Regions from separate parts of the Kosakonia sp. YIM B13571 genome, predicted to be linked through region 3. Evidence: predicted binding sites of a transcription regulator. Region 3 holds the regulator's gene; each other region holds the start of a gene.
What was found. The regulator PurR, encoded in region 3, represses purine synthesis genes. The targets are predictions, from matches to a motif close to CANGCAAACGTTTGCNTG.

Region 1 (6,203 bases), on a different contig from region 3:
TCAGCCCTTCCGCGCCCATCATGCGGATATACATCCAGCTGATCGGCAGAATCGACGCGCTGCCAAACGGTGCCGCAGAGACCGCGCCCTGGCGGGTGAGCATCCCTTCAATCTGCACCACGCTGTGACCCGGCACAAACGGTGCCAGATGCGCTTTCACGCCAATCGGCCCCATGCCCGGCCCGCCGCCACCGTGCGGGATGCAGAAGGTTTTATGCAGGTTGAGGTGCGACACATCAGCGCCAATAAAGCCCGGTGACGTGATACCCACCTGGGCGTTCATGTTCGCGCCATCAAGATAAACCTGGCCGCCAAACTGATGCACCACTTCACACACTTCGCGAATCGTCTCTTCATACACACCGTGCGTGGACGGGTACGTCACCATGATGCACGAGAGATTGTCGCCCGCCTGTTCCGCTTTCGCGCGCAGATCGGCCAGATCGATGTTGCCATTTTTATCACAAGCGACCACCACCACCTGCATCCCCGCCATTTGTGCCGATGCCGGGTTAGTGCCGTGCGCTGAGCTTGGGATCAGGCAGATATCGCGGTGGCCTTCATTACGGCTTTCATGGTAGTGACGAATCGCCAGCAATCCCGCATATTCACCCTGTGCGCCAGAGTTGGGCTGCATGCAGAGCGCATCGTAACCCGTCAGTTTCACCAGCCAGTCGGAGAGCTGGGCGATCATCTGGTGATAGCCTTCAGCCTGTTCCGGCGGGCAGAATGGGTGCAGTTCGGCAAATTCCGGCCAGGTGATAGGGATCATTTCCGCCGCCGCGTTCAGCTTCATAGTGCAGGAGCCCAGCGGGATCATCGCCTGATTCAGCGCCAGATCTTTACGCTCCAGCGAATGCATGTAGCGCATCATCTCGGTTTCGCTGTGATAGCGATTAAACACCGGGTGTGTCAGGAAACTGTCTGTACGCAGCATGCTCTGCGGGATGGAACGGCTGTCGAGTGCAACGTCTTTATCCAGTGCGTCAATATCCAGACCGTGTTTATCACCCAGCAGTACGTTAAACAACACCTGCACATCTTCACGCGTGGTGGTTTCATCCAGCGTGATGCCAACAGCGTTGAGAATGTCGCTACGCAGGTTGATCTCCTGCGCCTCGGCGCGAGCCAGCACGGCGGCTTTATCGGCAACATCAACACACAGGGTGTCGAAATAGTGCGCGTGGCGCAGTTTCAGGCCGCCACGCTGCAAGCCGGCAGCAAGAATATCGGTCAGGCGATGAATACGCCCGGCAATGCGTTTCAGCCCGGCCGGACCGTGGAAAACCGCGTACAAGCTGGCGATGTTGGCCAGCAGGACTTGCGAGGTACAGATGTTGGAGTTGGCTTTCTCGCGGCGAATATGCTGCTCGCGCGTTTGCATCGCCATGCGCAGCGCGGTGTTACCGGCGGCATCTTTCGACACGCCGATAATGCGACCTGGCATGGAGCGTTTGAATTCATCTTTTGCGGCAAAGAATGCCGCGTGCGGGCCACCGTAACCCATCGGTACGCCAAAGCGTTGCGCGGAGCCAAACACAATGTCGGCACCCTGTTTGCCCGGCGCAGTCAGTTGCACCAGCGTCAGCAAATCGGCGGCAACGCTGACCACAATTTTGCGGGATTTCAGTTCGTTAATCAGCGCGCTGTAATCATGCACTTCACCCGTCGTGCCGACCTGTTGGAGCAGTACGCCGAACACATCCTGGTGATCAAGAACTTTGGCCGCGTCATCAACGATCACGTCAAAACCAAAGGTTTCGGCGCGAGTGCGCACAACGTCAAGCGTTTGCGGATGCACGTCTGCCGCAACGAAGAAGCGGTTGGCCCCTTTCAGTTTGCTGACGCGCTTCGCCATTGCCATTGCTTCGGCAGCCGCAGTGGCTTCATCCAGCAGCGATGCGGAAGCGATATCCAGCCCGGTGAGATCGAGCGTAACTTGCTGGAAGTTGAGCAGCGCTTCAAGGCGGCCCTGCGACACTTCCGGCTGATAGGGGGTATACGCGGTGTACCAGCCTGGGTTTTCCAGCATGTTGCGCAGAATAACCGGCGGCAACTGCACGGCGGTGTAACCCATACCAATGTAAGACTTAAAGCGCTTGTTGCGGCTGGCAATGGCTTTCAGCTCGGCGAGCGCGGCATATTCGGTAGTGGATTCCCCAATCTGCGGCGGCGTAGCGAGCTGAATATCTTTCGGCACAATGAGTGCTGTCAGCGCATTAAGCGACTCTGCGCCAACGGTGTTCAGCATCTCCTGCTGTTGCTGAGCATCCGGCCCAATGTGACGTCCAATGAAAGCGCCACGGTTTTCAAGCTGGCTTAAAGTCTGTGTCATGAGCGAGGGTTCCTGAAACGTGCAGTGAATCGTATTTGGAAATTATCTGAATACGCTAAATCTTTCGCGTTGCAGGAAGGCGGCGACACAGCAAATCCCCGGAAGCTTACATCAGTAAGTATCTGGGGTGAGCGAGGAAGCCAACGCGTCTGCAACGCGAAGGATGATGCGTATTTATTCGTCTTCGAGCAGGGCAGCGTAGGCTGTTGCATCGAGCAGCGCGGCAACTTCGGCTTCGTCACTGGCTTTAATTTTGAAGATCCAGCCTTCGCCGTACGGTTCGCTGTTCACCAGCTCCGGAGAATCCGCCAGTTGGTCGTTAACTGCCACGATCTCACCGCTGATTGGCGCGTAGATATCAGAAGCAGCTTTTACCGATTCGGCAACGGCACAATCATCACCTGCACTGACGGTCGCGCCCGTTTCCGGCAGGTCGACAAACACCATGTCGCCCAGCAGTTCCTGTGCGTGTTCAGTGATACCAACGGTGTAGGTACCGTCCGCTTCTTTGCGCAGCCACTCGTGTTCTTTGCTGTATTTCAGTTCGCCTGGTACGTTGCTCATTTCATTCTCTCCAGATAAAAAGGTTACGCGACAGCTTTGCCAGCGCGTACAAAAACAGGTTTGGTGACTTTGACCGGCATTTCACGGTTACGGATCTGTACAACGGCGTTTTCGCCGATCCCCGCCGGAACACGCGCCAGTGCAATACTGTAGCCGAGGGTTGGCGAGAACGTACCGCTAGTGATCACGCCTTTTTGCACATTGCCTTGCGCATCAGTGAAGTGCACCGGCAACTCATTACGCAATACGCCTTTTTCGGTCATTACCAGGCCAACCAGTTGTTCGGTGCCTTTTTCACGCTGCAGTTCCAGCGCGTCGCGGCCAATAAAGTCTCGCTCCTGCGGCTCCCAGGCAATTGTCCAACCCATGTTGGCGGCCAACGGAGAGATACCTTCATCCATCTCCTGACCGTACAGGTTCATACCCGCTTCCAGACGCAAAGTATCGCGCGCGCCCAGTCCGCAAGGTTTCACGCCCGCATTGACCAGCGCCTGCCAGAAGCTGGCCGCTTTTTCGTTGGGCAGCGCAATTTCATACCCTGCTTCGCCGGTATAACCGGTGGTCGCAATGAACAGCTCACCGGCTTCAACGCCAAAGAACGGTTTCATGCCTTCAACGGCGCGGCGCTGCTCGTCAGTAAACAGGCTGGCGGCTTTCGCCTGCGCGTTCGGGCCTTGTACTGCGATCAACGACAAATCATCACGGACGGTGATGTCGATGGCATAAGGTTCAGCGTGTTGGGAAATCCAGGAGAGGTCTTTTTCGCGGGTGGCGGAGTTGACAACGAGGCGGAAGAAATCTTCGGTGAAGTAGTAGACGATCAAGTCATCAATTACACCGCCCGAGGCATTTAGCATGCCGGTATAGAGCGCTTTACCGGGCTTAGTGAGTTTGGCGACGTCGTTTGCCAGTAAATAACGCAGAAACTCCCGGGTACGGCTGCCTTTGAGATCGACGATGGTCATGTGCGACACATCAAACATTCCGGCGTCGGTGCGCACTGCATGGTGCTCATCGATTTGCGAGCCGTAATGCAGCGGCATCATCCAGCCATGGAAATCCACCATGCGGGCGCCGTTTAGCGTGTGTTGTTCGTATAAAGGGGTCTGCTGAGCCATCTTTTCCTCGTCGAATAAGCTGAGCTATCACGTTTTTCGGCGGCGTGATTTGCGCCAAAACAACTGGTGCCGACACCGTTTTACGACGTCGACGCAAACGTTCTCTTTGGCCTGAACTTATCACCGAAAGCAGCGCTTAACCATAAGGAAAAATGGTTCATCACATTAGCTTATGACCCATCACACACAAAATGCCATCAGAGTATTATTCCAAAGAATAACGATTCACTTTTCATAAAAAATCATCATTGATGACAAATAGGAAGGAATTGCAGTATTTCACTCTGCAAAAACGCAGATTTTCCTGAAAAGAAAAAAACACGACATGAGAAAATCTAATCCGAAAAATGAGGTGAAATTAGAATATTTCAAATGAGGAAGAGGTATCCCTTCCCGGGGTCGGGAAGGGAAAGTGTGACGCAGTTAACGTAACCAATCAGGCAGATCGTTAAGACCCATTGCCTGGCGTAACAACCGTGTTTTCACACCGGGAAGGGTATCCGCCAGTTTCAGGCCGATATCACGCAGCAGCTTTTTCGCCGGATTTGCGCCTGAGAAAAGCTCGCGAAAGCCCTGCATCCCGGCCAGCATCAGCGCCGCGCTGTGTTTGCGGCTGCGCTCATAGCGGCGCAAATAGAGATGTTGACCAATGTCTTTACCTTCGCGGCTCAGACGCTTCAGCTCGGTGATTAACTCAGCGACATCCATAAACCCGAGGTTAACGCCCTGCCCCGCCAGCGGGTGAATGGTGTGCGCGGCATCGCCAACCAGCGCCAGGCGGTGCCCGGCAAACTGGCGCGCATAGCGTCCGGTGAGCGGATAGACCTGACGCTCGCTCTCAACGCGGCACGGCCCAAGGCGGTTATCGAACGCCACACACAACGCCTGATTAAATTCTTCATCGCTCGCCTGCTGCATGGCTTTCGCCTGCGCTGGCGGCAGCGACCAGACAATCGAGCACAAATGCGGATCGTTAAGTGGCAAAAAAGCGAGAATGCCGTCGTTGTGAAACACCTGACGCGCCACCGCCTGATGCGGTTCATCAGTGCGAATAGTCGCCACGAGTGCATGATGATGATAATCCCAGAACGTCAGCGGAATATCGGCTTTGTTGCGCAGCCAGGAATTCGCGCCATCTGCGCCAACCACCAGCCGAGCAGTGAGCATGGTGCCATCTTTTAAAGTCAGAAACGCGTCGTTTTCGCCCCACGCCACTTGCTGCAGTTCAGCCGGTGCCAGGAGAGTGACATCCTTACACTGTTGGGCTTTATCCCACAGTGCCTGGTGGATCACTGCGTTTTCAATAATGTAACCAAGATGGCTGTAGCCCATGCTCTTATCATCAAACGCGATGCGACCAAAACTGTCTTTATCCCACACTTCCATGCCGTGATAACGCCCGGCACGTTGGGCAATAATGTTTGACCAGACGCCAAGGTGCGTCAGTAACTTTTCGCTAGCAGCATTAATCGCTGACACGCGCAGCGCCGGGGGAGCATCTTCCGCCAGCGGTGTCGGCTCATTTTGCTCCAGCACCGCCACGCGCAACCCGCTACCCTGTAAACCACAGGCCAGCGCCAGGCCGACCATACCGCCGCCGACAATCGCAACATCAACACTCTGCACTCTTCGCTCCTTTTGTCTTTAACGGGCAACCCAACCGAGGGTACGCTGCGCCAGCGCATCACGCGCCGGAGTAAATAATTCCATCGCCATCAATCCGGCATTACGCCCGACGACCAACGGTATCCAGTGATTGGCAAACAGATGCACCAGCCCATCGGTGACGCCGATAGTGGCTTTTTTATCTGCATGCCGGCGATCGCGGTAGCCCGTCAACACGGGGTAGTAACCGATATCTTGTTGCGCCGACCACGCCTCGGCCAGCGTTTCCGCCAGCGTCATCACGTCGCGCATACCGAGGTTAAAACCCTGTCCGGCAATAGGATGCAGCGTTTGTGCAGCATTCCCGACCAGCACCGCGCGGTGCGAGACAGGAGAAGAAGCCGCAGTCAGCTTCAACGGGTAAACGCTGCGTTTGCCCACATGTAAGATACGCCCGAGCCGCCAGCCAAAGGCCTTTTGTAACTCGTGGCAGAAACGTTCGTCAGACCAGGCGGCAACCTGCTGCTGTTTTTCCAGCGGATGACACCATACCAGCGAACAGCGACCTTGTGACATCGGCA
Region 2 (6,203 bases), on a different contig from region 3:
GCAGCGGTGCTGCAGCCGGGGAGAAATTCAGCGTGCCGTCCTGTAACAGAATGGTGTCGGCATGCAGCGGATCGGTAAGCTGGCGGCTGCTCAGGCCGATATCCACCGTTTTGGCGACCAGCGTCGCCGGTTTGCCTTTACGGCCAAAATCCACGCCTTTCAACAATATATGGGAAGGGGAGGAGAAGCGGTGATCGATCGCTTCGAAAGTGAGGTGATAGTCACTGTTGTCGTTTACCCACTTGCTGACCTGTGTTGCACCCCAGCGGGTTTGCAGCAGGAAATAGCAAGCGATGATCGCCACAAGCAGGGCGATAACAACGACAAAGAGCAGCTTTCCAAGAAATTTCATGATCTTCCATCCCCAGTTGCCAGTCTGGCAGTTATGCACGATTTATGCGCAATGCTCAAGGGCGGAATGATGAAAGGGCGTTACGGCGGCAACGGTTTTTATCCCGTTGCCGCGGGGTTTATCAGTTTTTCTCTGGTGGAAAAATCAGATTCAGTACAATCGCGGTGATCCCGCCTGCGGCGATGCCGGAAGAGAGCAGGTTTTTCAGCCAGTCCGGGGCGAATTGCAGGATTTGCGGCTGCTGGGAAACGCCCAGGCCAACGGCCAGCGACAGTGCGATAATCAGGATCGCACGGCGGTTCAGCGGTTCGCGGGAAACAATGCGCACGCCGGATGCGGCGATCGTACCGAACATCACCAGCGTTGCACCGCCGAGCACAGGCTCAGGCAGTTGCTGTACAAAAGCGCTGACTGCCGGGAACAGGCCAAGCACCATCAGCATCACCGCAATGAAGAAGCCAATATAACGGCTGGCAACGCCGGTCAGTTGAATAACGCCATTGTTCTGGCCGAAGCAGGAGTTCGGGAAAGTATTGAAAACAGCGGAAACAAATGAGTTGAGGCCGTTTGCCAGCACGCCGCCTTTCAGGCGTTTCATATACAGCGGGCCGGCGACGGGCTGCTCGGAAACATCAGAAGTTGCGGTAATGTCACCGATGGTTTCCAGCGAGGTGATCATAAATACCAGCATCAGCGGTAACAGCAGGGTCCAGTCAATGCTCAGCCCGTAGTAAAGCGGCGTCGGCACCATAAAGGAGGTTGCTGGTGCGCTATATGCCGGCAGCATGCCCATAAACATTGCCAACACGTAACCTACGGCCATGGCGATCACCAGCGAAGCGATACGTAAATAGGGGTTACGCTGGCGGTTAAGCAGAATAATCAGCCCCAGCACCACGCCTGCCAGCAGCAGGTTTTTCGGGGCGCCGAAGGTGTGGTTGCCCATCGCGGCAAAACCGCCGCCAACGGATGTCAGCCCCACCTGAATCAGCGACAGGCCGATAATCATCACTACCACGCCGGAAACCAGCGGGGTAATAATGCGGCGCGCGAACGGCAGAATGCGGGATATAACCATTTCGGTGCAACTGGCCAGCATCAGGGTACCGAACAGTGCAGCCATCATCGTGGGCACGTCCGCACCGCCGGTTTTCAGCGCGGTACCGCCCATAATCAGTGGCGCCACAAAGTTAAAGCTGGTGCCCTGAATCGAGAGCAACCCGGAGCCAACCGGGCCCCAGGCTTTGATCTGGATAATAGAGGCTACGCCTGAGGCGAACAGCGACATGCTGATAATGTGCTGAGTGTCCTGAGCCGGTAAACCCAGCGCCTGGCAGATAAGCAGCGCGGGCGTGATAACGCCAACAAACATTGCGAGCAGGTGCTGGAGCGCGGCAAACAGGGTTTGCGGCAGCGGCGGGCGATCTTCAAGTCGGTAGATCAGTTCGCTGGGTTGAGTCTGCGCAACCGGTTGCGCACTTTCTGACTCGATGGTGTTTACGGACATCTCAAGCAATCCCCTGATGGAAAAGCGCTGATTTTATCGGACTGTTTGGTAAAAGCAAACGGTTGCTATGCTAAAAACATACTTTTCTAAGGGGTGTTCATTTTACGGTATAAGGTTCTAAAACTCAGGCGTTGGAATAGCGTTCTGTTTCTGGCATCCAGCGGTCGATCAGCGCTTCGGCGAGCTGCGGATAACGCTCATGAATATGGCGGGCAACGCGTTGTACTTCCGGGATCATCGCCTGATCGCGCAGCAGGTCGGCGACTTTGAATTCCGCGTTGCCGGTCTGGCGAGTACCAAGCAGTTCGCCGGGACCGCGAATTTCCAGATCTTTTTGCGCAATCACAAAGCCATCGTTACTGTCGCGCAGCACTTGCAGACGTTTTTGCGCCGTTTTGGAGAGCGGGGATTTGTAGAGCAGAACGCAGTGAGAAGCTACCGCACCGCGCCCAACACGGCCACGCAACTGGTGGAGTTGCGCAAGGCCGAGCCGTTCCGGGTTTTCGATAATCATCAGGCTGGAATTCGGTACATCCACGCCCACTTCAATCACCGTGGTCGCGACCAGCAGATGTAACTCACCCTGTTTGAACGACTGCATTACCGCCTGTTTTTCCGCCGGCTTCATGCGACCATGAACCAGGCCGACATTCAGTTCCGGTAGCGCCAGTTTCAACTCTTCCCAGGTCGCTTCCGCCGCTTGTGCTTCCAGCAGGTCGGACTCTTCAATCAATGTACAAACCCAGTATGCCTGGCGGCCTTCGCCGGTACAGGCGCTGCGCACGCGGTCGATAATCTCGCTGCGGCGTGTATCCGGGATGGCAACAGTGGTGACCGGTGTGCGCCCTGGCGGTAGCTCGTCGATCACCGAGGTATCAAGATCCGCGTAGGCGGTCATCGCCAGCGTGCGCGGAATTGGTGTTGCAGTCATGATCAACTGGTGCGGGTGAAAACCCTGCTGCTGGCCTTTTTCCCACAGTGCCAGGCGCTGGTGAACACCAAAGCGGTGCTGTTCGTCGATAATCACCAGCGCAAGGCCGTTAAACTGCACCTGTTCCTGGAAAATCGCATGGGTGCCAACCACCATTTGTACCTGACCGCTAGCAATTGCCTCTTGCTGTGCCTGGCGTGCTTTGCCTTTTTGCTTGCCCGCCAGCCAGCCCACTTCCACACCAAGTGGCGTAAACCAGTTGCGGAAATTGTTGGCGTGTTGCTCTGCCAGCAGCTCGGTAGGTGCCATCATCGCCACTTGTTTGCCATTGGCAACCGCCTGCAGCGCCGCCAGTGCGGCAACCAGCGTTTTACCGGAGCCCACATCGCCCTGCACCAGGCGCATCATCGGCATATCCAGCGCCATATCACGCTCGATCTCCGCGACCACGCGCGTTTGTGCGCCGGTTGGTTTAAACGGCAATGAAGCCAGCAGACGGTTTTTCAGTTCATCTTTGGCGCTGAGTGGTTGCGCATGATAACGCTGCGCCCCGGCGCGCAACGCCAGCATACTGAGGTTGTGCGCCAGTAATTCCTCAAGGATCAAACGGCGCTGCGCCGGGTGCTGCCCACTTTCCAGATCGCTTAATTGCAGTGACGGTGGCGGGCGATGCAGCGTATGCAACGCCTCCGGCAAGCTCATCATGCCTTGTGCCAACTCCGGCGGCAGCAGTTCGCTGATGGCGCAGGTTGCCAGCAGCTCCAGCGCCTGGTCGGTGAGTTTGCGCAGTGTCGCCTGCTTAATACCTTCAGTGGTCGGGTAAATCGGCGTCAGAGTTTCCTGCAATTCCGGGGTGCTGAGATCGCCCTGCACGCGGTATTCCGGATGGATCATCTCCGCGCCGTACTTCCCGCGTTTTGCTTCCCCGTAGGCCAGCACTCGGCGACCAGTGGCAAGGCTGTTTTTCATTGCCGCGTTGAAGTTGAAAAAGCGCAGGGTGAGAATGCCGGAACCGTCGCTAATCTGGCAGGTCATCATTCGGCGGCCGCCAAACGTGATATTGCAGTTCAACACTTCGCCTTCCACCGTGGCGTAAACGCCCGGCAGCAGGTCGGCAATCGGGTAAAGTTGGGTGCGATCTTCGTAGCGAAGCGGGAGGTGAAGCAGGAGATCCTGAACGGTATGCAGGCCGATTTTCGCTAGCTTGCTGCTCTGCGCCGCGCCGACACCGGTCAGCGAATTTAAGGGCACCGCATCAAGCAGCTTACCTTTCATCGGTTATCCCGCCGCCTGCATAGTTGCCCACCACGTTGGGTCGGCTTCGATTTGACCTTCCGTATTAACGTGAGGGTAAGGCAGACCTTTGCGTTTCGCGACTCTCGCCAGCACCGGATAGCCGCCCTCAAACAGCAGGCGTTGCTGAACTTCATCCGGCAACGTGCTGTTTTCACGCTGATACATACCGGCGTTTTGCCGCTGGCGCTGCGCTTCGTAAAGGATTAAGGCTGAAGCCACGGAAACATTCAGCGACTGCACCATGCCAATCATGGGGATAATGATGTCCCGATCCGCCAGATCCAGCGCTTCCTGAGTGATCCCCGTTTTCTCCTGGCCCATCAGAATACAGGTCGGGCGGGTATAATCTATTTCCCGAAAATCAACGGCTTTGTCGGACAGATGGGTCGCGAGGATTTGCATGCCGCGCGTTTTCAGCACGCCAACAGCATCGCCAATAGTATGGTGGGTTTTCACTTCCACCCAGCTGTTACTGCCTGCTGCGGATGAGGCCATGGTGCGCATGCGTTTGCCTGGCCAGACGGCGTGAACTTCATGCACGCCGACGGCGTCCGCAGTACGGATAATGGCGGAGACGTTATGAGGTTTGTGAACCTGCTCCATGCAGACCGTCAGGTCCGGTTGACGCCTGGCGAGCATCTCGCGGATACGCGCATAACGCTGAGAATTCATAAAGTTAGTTTCGGTTGCGGGTGACTTTAATCACATCCGGCATCACGCGGATTTTGCGCATGATATTCGCCAGATGGACGCGATCGCGCGCCGTCAGACGGATGAACGCGCTATAGACGCGGCCATCTTTCTCTTCGGTATTCAGGCTCTGAATGTTCGAAGAGGCCGTGTTAATCGCTGCCGTCAGGTTCGCCAGTGCGCCCTGATGGTTAAACATATCCACCTTGATCTCGGTGATAAATTCCTGCGCGGTCTCTTTATCCCACTCGACAGCCATGAACTTCTCTGGCTCTTTCTGGTAGCCACGAATGTTACGGCAGGACTCATGGTGGATAACCAACCCTTTTCCTGGGCTGACGTGCGCGACAATCGGGTCGCCAGGAATGGGGCGACAGCATTTGGCAAAGGTGATCAGTACGCCATCTGCGCCTTTAATCGGCAGATGACCGCCATTTGCGCCCGTTGGTGCTTGCGTACCCTGCGCGGCTTCCCCTTGTTGCAGGTTTTTCGCTACCACAACGCTCATGGCGTTGCCGAGGCCGATTTCTGCCAGCAGATCGTCGAGCGAAGCGAGCTTCATGCGATCCAGCTCGCGCTGCACATGGTCCTGCGGAATTTCGGCCAGTTTGCGGCTTCCGCCCAGCGCGTGGTTCAACAGACGGCGGCCAAGGCTCACCGAGTCGTCACGCTTGAGGTTTTTCAGCATCTGGCGGATTTTTGCGCGTGCTTTCGAGCTGACGACAAAGTTCAGCCATGCGGCATTCGGGCGTGCGCCTGGTGCGGTGATAATTTCTACCGTCTGGCCGCTGGAAAGCGACTGCGACAGCGGATACGGCTGACGATCAACGCGCGCGCCAACGCAGGCATGGCCGATATCCGTGTGTACCGCATAGGCGAAATCCACCGGCGTTGCACCAGCGGGCAGCTCGACAATGCGGCCTTCCGGAGTGAAAACATAAATCTCATCGGGGAAGAGATCAGATTTAACGCTCTCGATAAATTCAAACGAGCTACCGGCGCTCTGTTGCAGCTCCAGCAGGCTTTGCATCCAGCGCTGGGCGCGGATTTGCGCGGTGGTACTGCTTTCGCCATGCTCTTTATACGCCCAGTGCGCGGCAACCCCCATCTCTGCCATCTGATCCATATCTTCGGTACGGATTTGCACCTCAACCGGCACGCCATGCGGGCCAATCATTGAAGTGTGCAGGGATTGATAGCCGTTCGCTTTGGGAATGGCGATATAGTCTTTCACGCGACCAGGCCGTGGCTTGTACAAGCTGTGCATCTGGCCCAGAACGCGATAACAGGTATCCAGATCGTGAACAATCACGCGAAAGGCGTAGATATCCATAATCGAGTGGAAACGCTGCTCTTTCAGCACCATTTTGCAGTAGATAGAGTAAAGGTGCTTTTCGCGACCGCTGACACGGCAGGGAATGCCCGCT
Region 3 (6,203 bases):
AAGCACGTTCTGGCTGTGAGCGGCCAGAGAACAGCACCACCAGCAGGCCCAGCCCGGCAATAATCGCGCCCATGACCGGTACGAAATCATAACCCAGCCCACCGGAAATCACTGCCCCACCGGCTGCCGCGCCCAGCGCGTTACCGAGGTTAAAGGCACCGATATTGACCGACGATGAAAGCCCAGGTGCTTCGTGTGCAACTCGCATTACGCGCATCTGCAACGGCGGAACCACCGCAAACGTCGCCGCCCCCCATACCACCATACTAATGGCCGCGCCCACTTCGCTGCGCGCCAGGAACGGGATCGCCAGCATGATAGCAATCAGCAAGATCAAAAAACCTTTCAGCGTGCCGGTGACCGAGCGATCCGCCAGTTTGCCACCGAGATAGTTACCAATGGAGAAGCCAACACCAATCAACACCAGCATCGCAGTCACAAAGACGGGAGTGGCATCGGTAATGGTGTGCAGCACCGGCGCAATATAGGTATACAGCGTGAACATGGCACCTGCGCCGAGCACAGTCGTCAGCAGCGCAGACAACACTTGTGGGCGTACCAGCACCGAAAGCTCTTTACGTACATCCGGGCGCTCACCTGCCCCACCTTTCGGCAGCGAAAAGAACAGGCTCGCCATGGCAATCACACCCAGCCCGGCGGTGGCCATAAACGACATACGCCAGCCAATGGTTTCACCCAGCCATGTTGCGGCAGGTACACCGCCAATGTTAGCAATGGTCAGTCCCATGAACATGGTCGCCACCGCGCTAGCCTGCTTCTCTTTCGCGACAACGCTTGCTGCCACCACCGAGCCAAGACCAAAGAAAGCACCATGGTTCAGGCTGGTGACGATACGCGCCAGCATTAATGTGGTGTAATCCGGTGCAATCGCCGATAGCACGTTACCGAGCGTAAAAATCGCCATCAAAAAGATCAGCGCGTTGCGTCTGCCACGGTGCGACAGCAACAGCGTCATCAACGGCGCACCGACCATCACACCGATAGCATAAGCGCTAATCAGCATCCCCGCCGCCGGAATAGAGACGTCAACGCCGCGGGCAATAACCGGCAGTAATCCCATCGGGGAAAACTCGGTGGTACCAATGCCGAAGGCGCCAATCGCCAGGGCAAGCAAAGGGAAATTAATTTTCATCTGTCACTCCAAAAAAGACATGCCGACTTGCGACCCTGTCGCTGAAGTCAAAAGTATGACAGCAATCACAAAAAACAGAAGTTAGCAGAATGACAAAAGATTATTGCAGAAGTGATAACAATAGCGGGGGGAAGAAAAACGAGGGAGAAGGCTCTCCCTCGCGATAGATCAATGCAGTGCAGCAGTCAGGCCGCCGAAAACAATCAGGCTCAGAACGATGACGGTAGTAACTAAAGAATACTTCAGATCGGTGCTCATCAATTTTCCCCTTTTTAATTTCCCCACAAAAAGTGAGATAACGCATTTTTGCACAAATTATCTTAAAAATCTTGCGGGAATTCACAGGAGAAACGTTTTAATACTTCCCCTTTTGCTCAAGATCAGACAAAATTCGACGCTAAATTTATTAGCGTACCGGCCATTGACTCCCCTCCTGACGTCCCGTGTCGTTTTCCCGGCGTACCGCACCCCCTTTGATGGGTACAGGGTGATTAAAGGCAAACGTTTACCTAAAGTATTATCAGGAGCTTATGATATGGTCTGGAGTGATATCTGATGGCAACGATTAAAGACGTAGCGAAACGAGCAAACGTTTCCACTACAACCGTATCACATGTAATCAACAAAACCCGTTTCGTCGCCGAAGAGACACGCAACGCCGTGTGGGCGGCAATTAAAGAGTTGCACTATTCCCCCAGCGCCGTCGCTCGCAGCCTGAAAGTCAATCACACAAAATCGATCGGCTTGCTGGCAACCAGCAGCGAAGCAGCCTATTTTGCCGAAATTATCGAAGCCATAGAGAAAAAGTGCTTCCAGAAGGGTTACACCTTAATCCTCGGCAATGCCTGGAATAGCCTGGAAAAACAGGGCGCTTATCTGTCGATGATGGCGCAAAAGCGCGTCGATGGTTTACTGGTGATGTGTTCCGAATACCCGGAATCACTATTGAGCATGCTGGAAGAGTACCGTCATATTCCCATGGTGGTGATGGACTGGGGCGAATCGAAGGCCGACTTTACTGATTCCGTTATTGATAACGCCTTTGAAGGCGGGTACATGGCCGGGCGTTATCTTATCGATCGTGGACATCGCGATATTGGCGTGATCCCCGGGCCTCTGGAGCGTAACACGGGTGCTGGCCGCCTGGCAGGCTTTATGAAAGCGATGGAAGAAGCCCTTATTACTGTGCCGGAAAACTGGATAGTACAGGGTGATTTCGAGCCGGAATCCGGCTATCGCGCAATGCAGCAAATCCTTGGTCAAACGCATCGCCCTACCGCAGTCTTTTGCGGCGGCGACATTATGGCGATGGGCGCGCTTTGCGCTGCCGATGAAATGGGTTTACGCGTACCGCAGGATATTTCCCTGATTGGTTATGACAATGTTCGCAACTCACGCTTCTTTACCCCGGCCTTGACCACGATTCACCAGCCGAAAGATTCGCTGGGGGAAACGGCGTTTACCATGCTGCTTGATCGCATCGTCAACAAGCGCGAAGAGTCACAGTCTATTGAAGTGCACCCGCGCCTGGTTGAGCGCCGCTCCGTGGCCGATGGCCCGTTCCGCGACTACCGCCGCTAACCGCTTCTGACGGAGCCGTTAATTCGGCTCCCGTAACCACTCGTCATTCAGCGTTTCACTATCCCCCAGATATTCCAGCAGCCAGTTTAACGCTGGGGAAGCCTCATTTTGTTGCCACGTCAGACAGCACGCCGCATCCGGGAAGGGATTTTCCAGGGTCAGCGCAACCCAGTCGCCACTGTCGAGGCGCGGGCGGGCAAAGTGTGCCGGTACCATTCCCACGCATAACCCTGCAGATAAGCAAGCCTCTGATGATGCCCAATCAGGGACAATCACGCGTTTCTGATTATCCAGCAGCCAAGTAATACGTTTCGGCAACGAACGGGACGTATCTTCCTGGATAAGTGAAGGCCAGTTGCGCAAGGTGTCGTCGCTAAGCGGGCCTGCCATCGACGCCAACGGATGGCGGCTGGAAACCACACATTTCCAGCTCAGCATTCCCATATCACGAAACGCATAACGTCCACCGACGGGGATTGCTTGCGTTGCACCAATCGCCAGTTCAACCCGCCCATCAGCAAGCGCATCCCAGACTCCGTTAAAGACTTCCTGATAAACCTGCAACTCAACATCACTGAAATGGCGATAGAAATCGACGATCAATTGCCGGGTACGTTCAGGTTTTACAATGTTGTCGACGGCAATCGCCAGTTGCCCGCGCCAGCCATTGGCGATTTGCTGGCACTGCTGACGAGTGACCTGCATTTTTTTGATAACAGCTCGCCCTTCTTTCAAAAACCAGACCCCGGCAGGCGTAAGTTCTACATCCCGATGACGGCGCTCAAACAGCGGAACGGCAAGCCACTCTTCAAGCTGCCGCACGGTATAGCTCACCGCAGAAGGTACACGATGTAACTCCTGCGCCGCACCGCTAAAACTGCCATTACGCGCTACAGCATCAACCACTTCCAGCGAATATTCTGACCACATAATCTGCCTGCAAAAATTTTGAAACCACTACGCAAATATTAGCGTTTCACAAGCGCTAATGCACTCCTTACACTCGACAGCCCTGATTACCTGCAATAAAGAGAACCCCTAATGCAACCTGGCAACGGATTTTTAGTCTGGCTCGCGGGATTAAGCGTGCTCGGCTTTTTAGCCACTGATATGTACCTCCCCGCCTTCAGCGCGATACAGCAAGATTTACACACATCGTCTGCGGTGGTTAGCGCAACTTTAAGCCTGTTTCTGGCGGGCTTTGCCATTGCGCAATTGGTATGGGGGCCGCTATCAGATCGCTATGGTCGCAAGCCGGTTTTACTGGCCGGGCTGGCGATTTTTGCGCTGGGCTGTCTGGGAACATTATGGGTACGCGATGCAACCTTGTTACTGGTGCTGCGTTTTGTGCAAGCCGTGGGGGTCTGCGCCGCCACGGTAAGCTGGCAGGCGCTGGTGACGGATAACTACCCTGCACATCGCGTCAATCGCATCTTCGCCACCATTATGCCGCTCGTGGGTTTGACGCCAGCGCTGGCACCGTTGCTTGGCGCCTGGATCCTTGCGCATTTCAACTGGCAGGCCATTTTCGCCACCTTACTGGCGATTACGTTAATTCTGATGATCCCGGCATGGCGACTGAAATCACCGGCGAAGAAAATTGAACACCACGAACAACCGCTAACATTTATGGATCTGCTGCGCGCTCGATACTACCGCGGAAACGTAATTATCTATGCCGCCTGCTCTGCCAGCTTCTTCGCCTGGCTGACCGGCTCGCCGTTTATTCTGCATGAAATGGGTTATGGCCCATCGGTTATAGGCCTCAGTTATGTGCCGCAAACCATCGCCTTTTTAGTGGGCGGTTACGGTTGCCGTGCCGCGTTGCAGAAATGGCAGGGTTCTCGTTTGCTGCCGTGGCTGCTGGGGGCTTTCGCGTTAAGTGTCCTCGCCACCTGGGCCGTCGGTTTTATGCCGGACGTTTCGCTGACCGCGCTGCTCATCCCCTTCTGCTTTATGGCAATGGCGAACGGCGCGATTTACCCTATCGTGGTCGCGCAGGCTCTGCGCCCTTTCCCGCAGGCAACCGGTCGCGCGGCCGCATTGCAGAATACGCTACAGCTGGGTTTATGTTTCCTGGCAAGTCTGGTCGTCTCATGGCTAATCGCAACGCCACTGCTCACCACCACCAGTGTTATGGTGTCAATGGTGTTACTGGCCGCGTTGGGCTATCGGCTACAGCGCCGTACTCAGGATGAACTGGCTGATAAAAAGGTTGTGGCTCCCTCATCGCATTGATAATTGCGCAAGCGACTATCAATAACACAGTGATTAGCTTGCTACCTGCTTTTTATTGAATCACCCGATATTGAAGCCTATACTCATTTTCGGCTGTTTCATAAATACGATAAATATTATGCATTAACGGGTACCGGATTGTACCCGTTTACCCATGGAAGGCCTTTCGGCAAGGGTTCTCTCCCTTCCTCTGTTCTACGTCGGATATCAGCCTCACGGTGAAAACCGTGAGATTTCTCACAAGCCCGAAAAAGCGTCTACGCTGTTTGAAGGTTCTGATCACTGCGAGTGATGGAGAAGTTATGAGTTCATCGTGTATAGAAGAAGTTAGCGTACGGGATGACAATTGGTTCCGTATAGCAAACGAACTGCTGGGTCGCGCAGGTATCCGCGTCAACGGTCCCGCAGCGTCAGATATTCAGGTGAAAAACCCTGATTTTTTCAAACGTGTTTTACAAGAAGGTTCGCTCGGACTCGGCGAAAGTTATATGGACGGCTGGTGGGATTGCGCCCGCCTGGACATATTCTTTACCAAAGTCCTGCGCGCCGGGCTGGAAAACCAACTTCCACACCATCTCAAAGACACACTCCGCATTGCCGGAGCAAGATTATTTAATCTGCAAAGTAAAAAAAGGGCCTGGATTGTGGGCAAAGAACATTACGATCTCGGTAATGATCTGTTTACCCGCATGCTGGATCCGCAGATGCAATACTCTTGCGCCTACTGGAAAGACGCTGAAACGCTGGATGACGCACAACGGGCAAAATTGCGGCTTATTGGTGACAAGCTGCAATTGAAACCCGGTATGCGCGTGCTGGATATTGGCTGTGGATGGGGTGGACTGGCGCAGTTTATGGCGCAAAATTACGGCGTCAGCGTGGTGGGTGTGACAATTTCTGCAGAGCAGCAAAAACTGGCACAGAAGCGTTGCGAAGGGCTGGATGTCGATATTCGCTTGCAGGATTATCGCGACCTTGACGAGCAATTTGACCGCATTGTCTCCGTTGGCATGTTTGAACATGTCGGGCCAAAAAACTACGCGACCTACTTCCGCGTCGTCGATCGTAACCTGAAACCCGATGGCATTTTTTTACTGCACACCATCGGCTCAAAACGTACCGATCACAGTGTTGATCCGTGGATCAACCGCTACATTTTCCCGAATGGCTGCCTGCCTTCAGTGCGACAGATTGCGGATGCCAGCGAATCACATTTTGTGATGGAAGACTG

Region 1: the regulator PurR is predicted to act here: its motif matches at 4,108-4,125, upstream of gcvT (glycine cleavage system aminomethyltransferase GcvT).
Region 2: the regulator PurR is predicted to act here: its motif matches at 1,911-1,928, upstream of ACFX4O_RS13095 (NCS2 family protein).

Annotation. Positions count from the first base shown of each region.
Region 1 is NZ_JBHZPL010000006.1:182,500-188,702, reverse strand. It holds gene gcvP (aminomethyl-transferring glycine dehydrogenase) at 1-2,335, opposite strand, end outside; gene gcvH (glycine cleavage system protein GcvH) at 2,510-2,899, opposite strand; gene gcvT (glycine cleavage system aminomethyltransferase GcvT) at 2,923-4,017, opposite strand; gene ubiI (FAD-dependent 2-octaprenylphenol hydroxylase) at 4,441-5,643, opposite strand; gene ubiH (2-octaprenyl-6-methoxyphenyl hydroxylase) at 5,662-6,203, opposite strand, start outside.
Region 2 is NZ_JBHZPL010000004.1:333,879-340,081, reverse strand. It holds gene ACFX4O_RS13100 (AsmA family protein) at 1-352, opposite strand, end outside; gene ACFX4O_RS13095 (NCS2 family protein) at 474-1,859, opposite strand; gene recG (ATP-dependent DNA helicase RecG) at 1,984-4,065, opposite strand; gene trmH (tRNA (guanosine(18)-2'-O)-methyltransferase TrmH) at 4,069-4,758, opposite strand; gene spoT (bifunctional GTP diphosphokinase/guanosine-3',5'-bis pyrophosphate 3'-pyrophosphohydrolase) at 4,763-6,203, opposite strand, start outside.
Region 3 is NZ_JBHZPL010000002.1:165,947-172,149, reverse strand. It holds gene ACFX4O_RS05940 (MFS transporter) at 1-1,153, opposite strand, end outside; gene ACFX4O_RS05935 (YnhF family membrane protein) at 1,322-1,411, opposite strand; gene purR (HTH-type transcriptional repressor PurR) at 1,709-2,734, shown strand; gene punR (DNA-binding transcriptional activator PunR) at 2,753-3,664, opposite strand; gene punC (purine nucleoside transporter PunC) at 3,776-4,972, shown strand; gene cfa (cyclopropane fatty acyl phospholipid synthase) at 5,275-6,203, shown strand, end outside.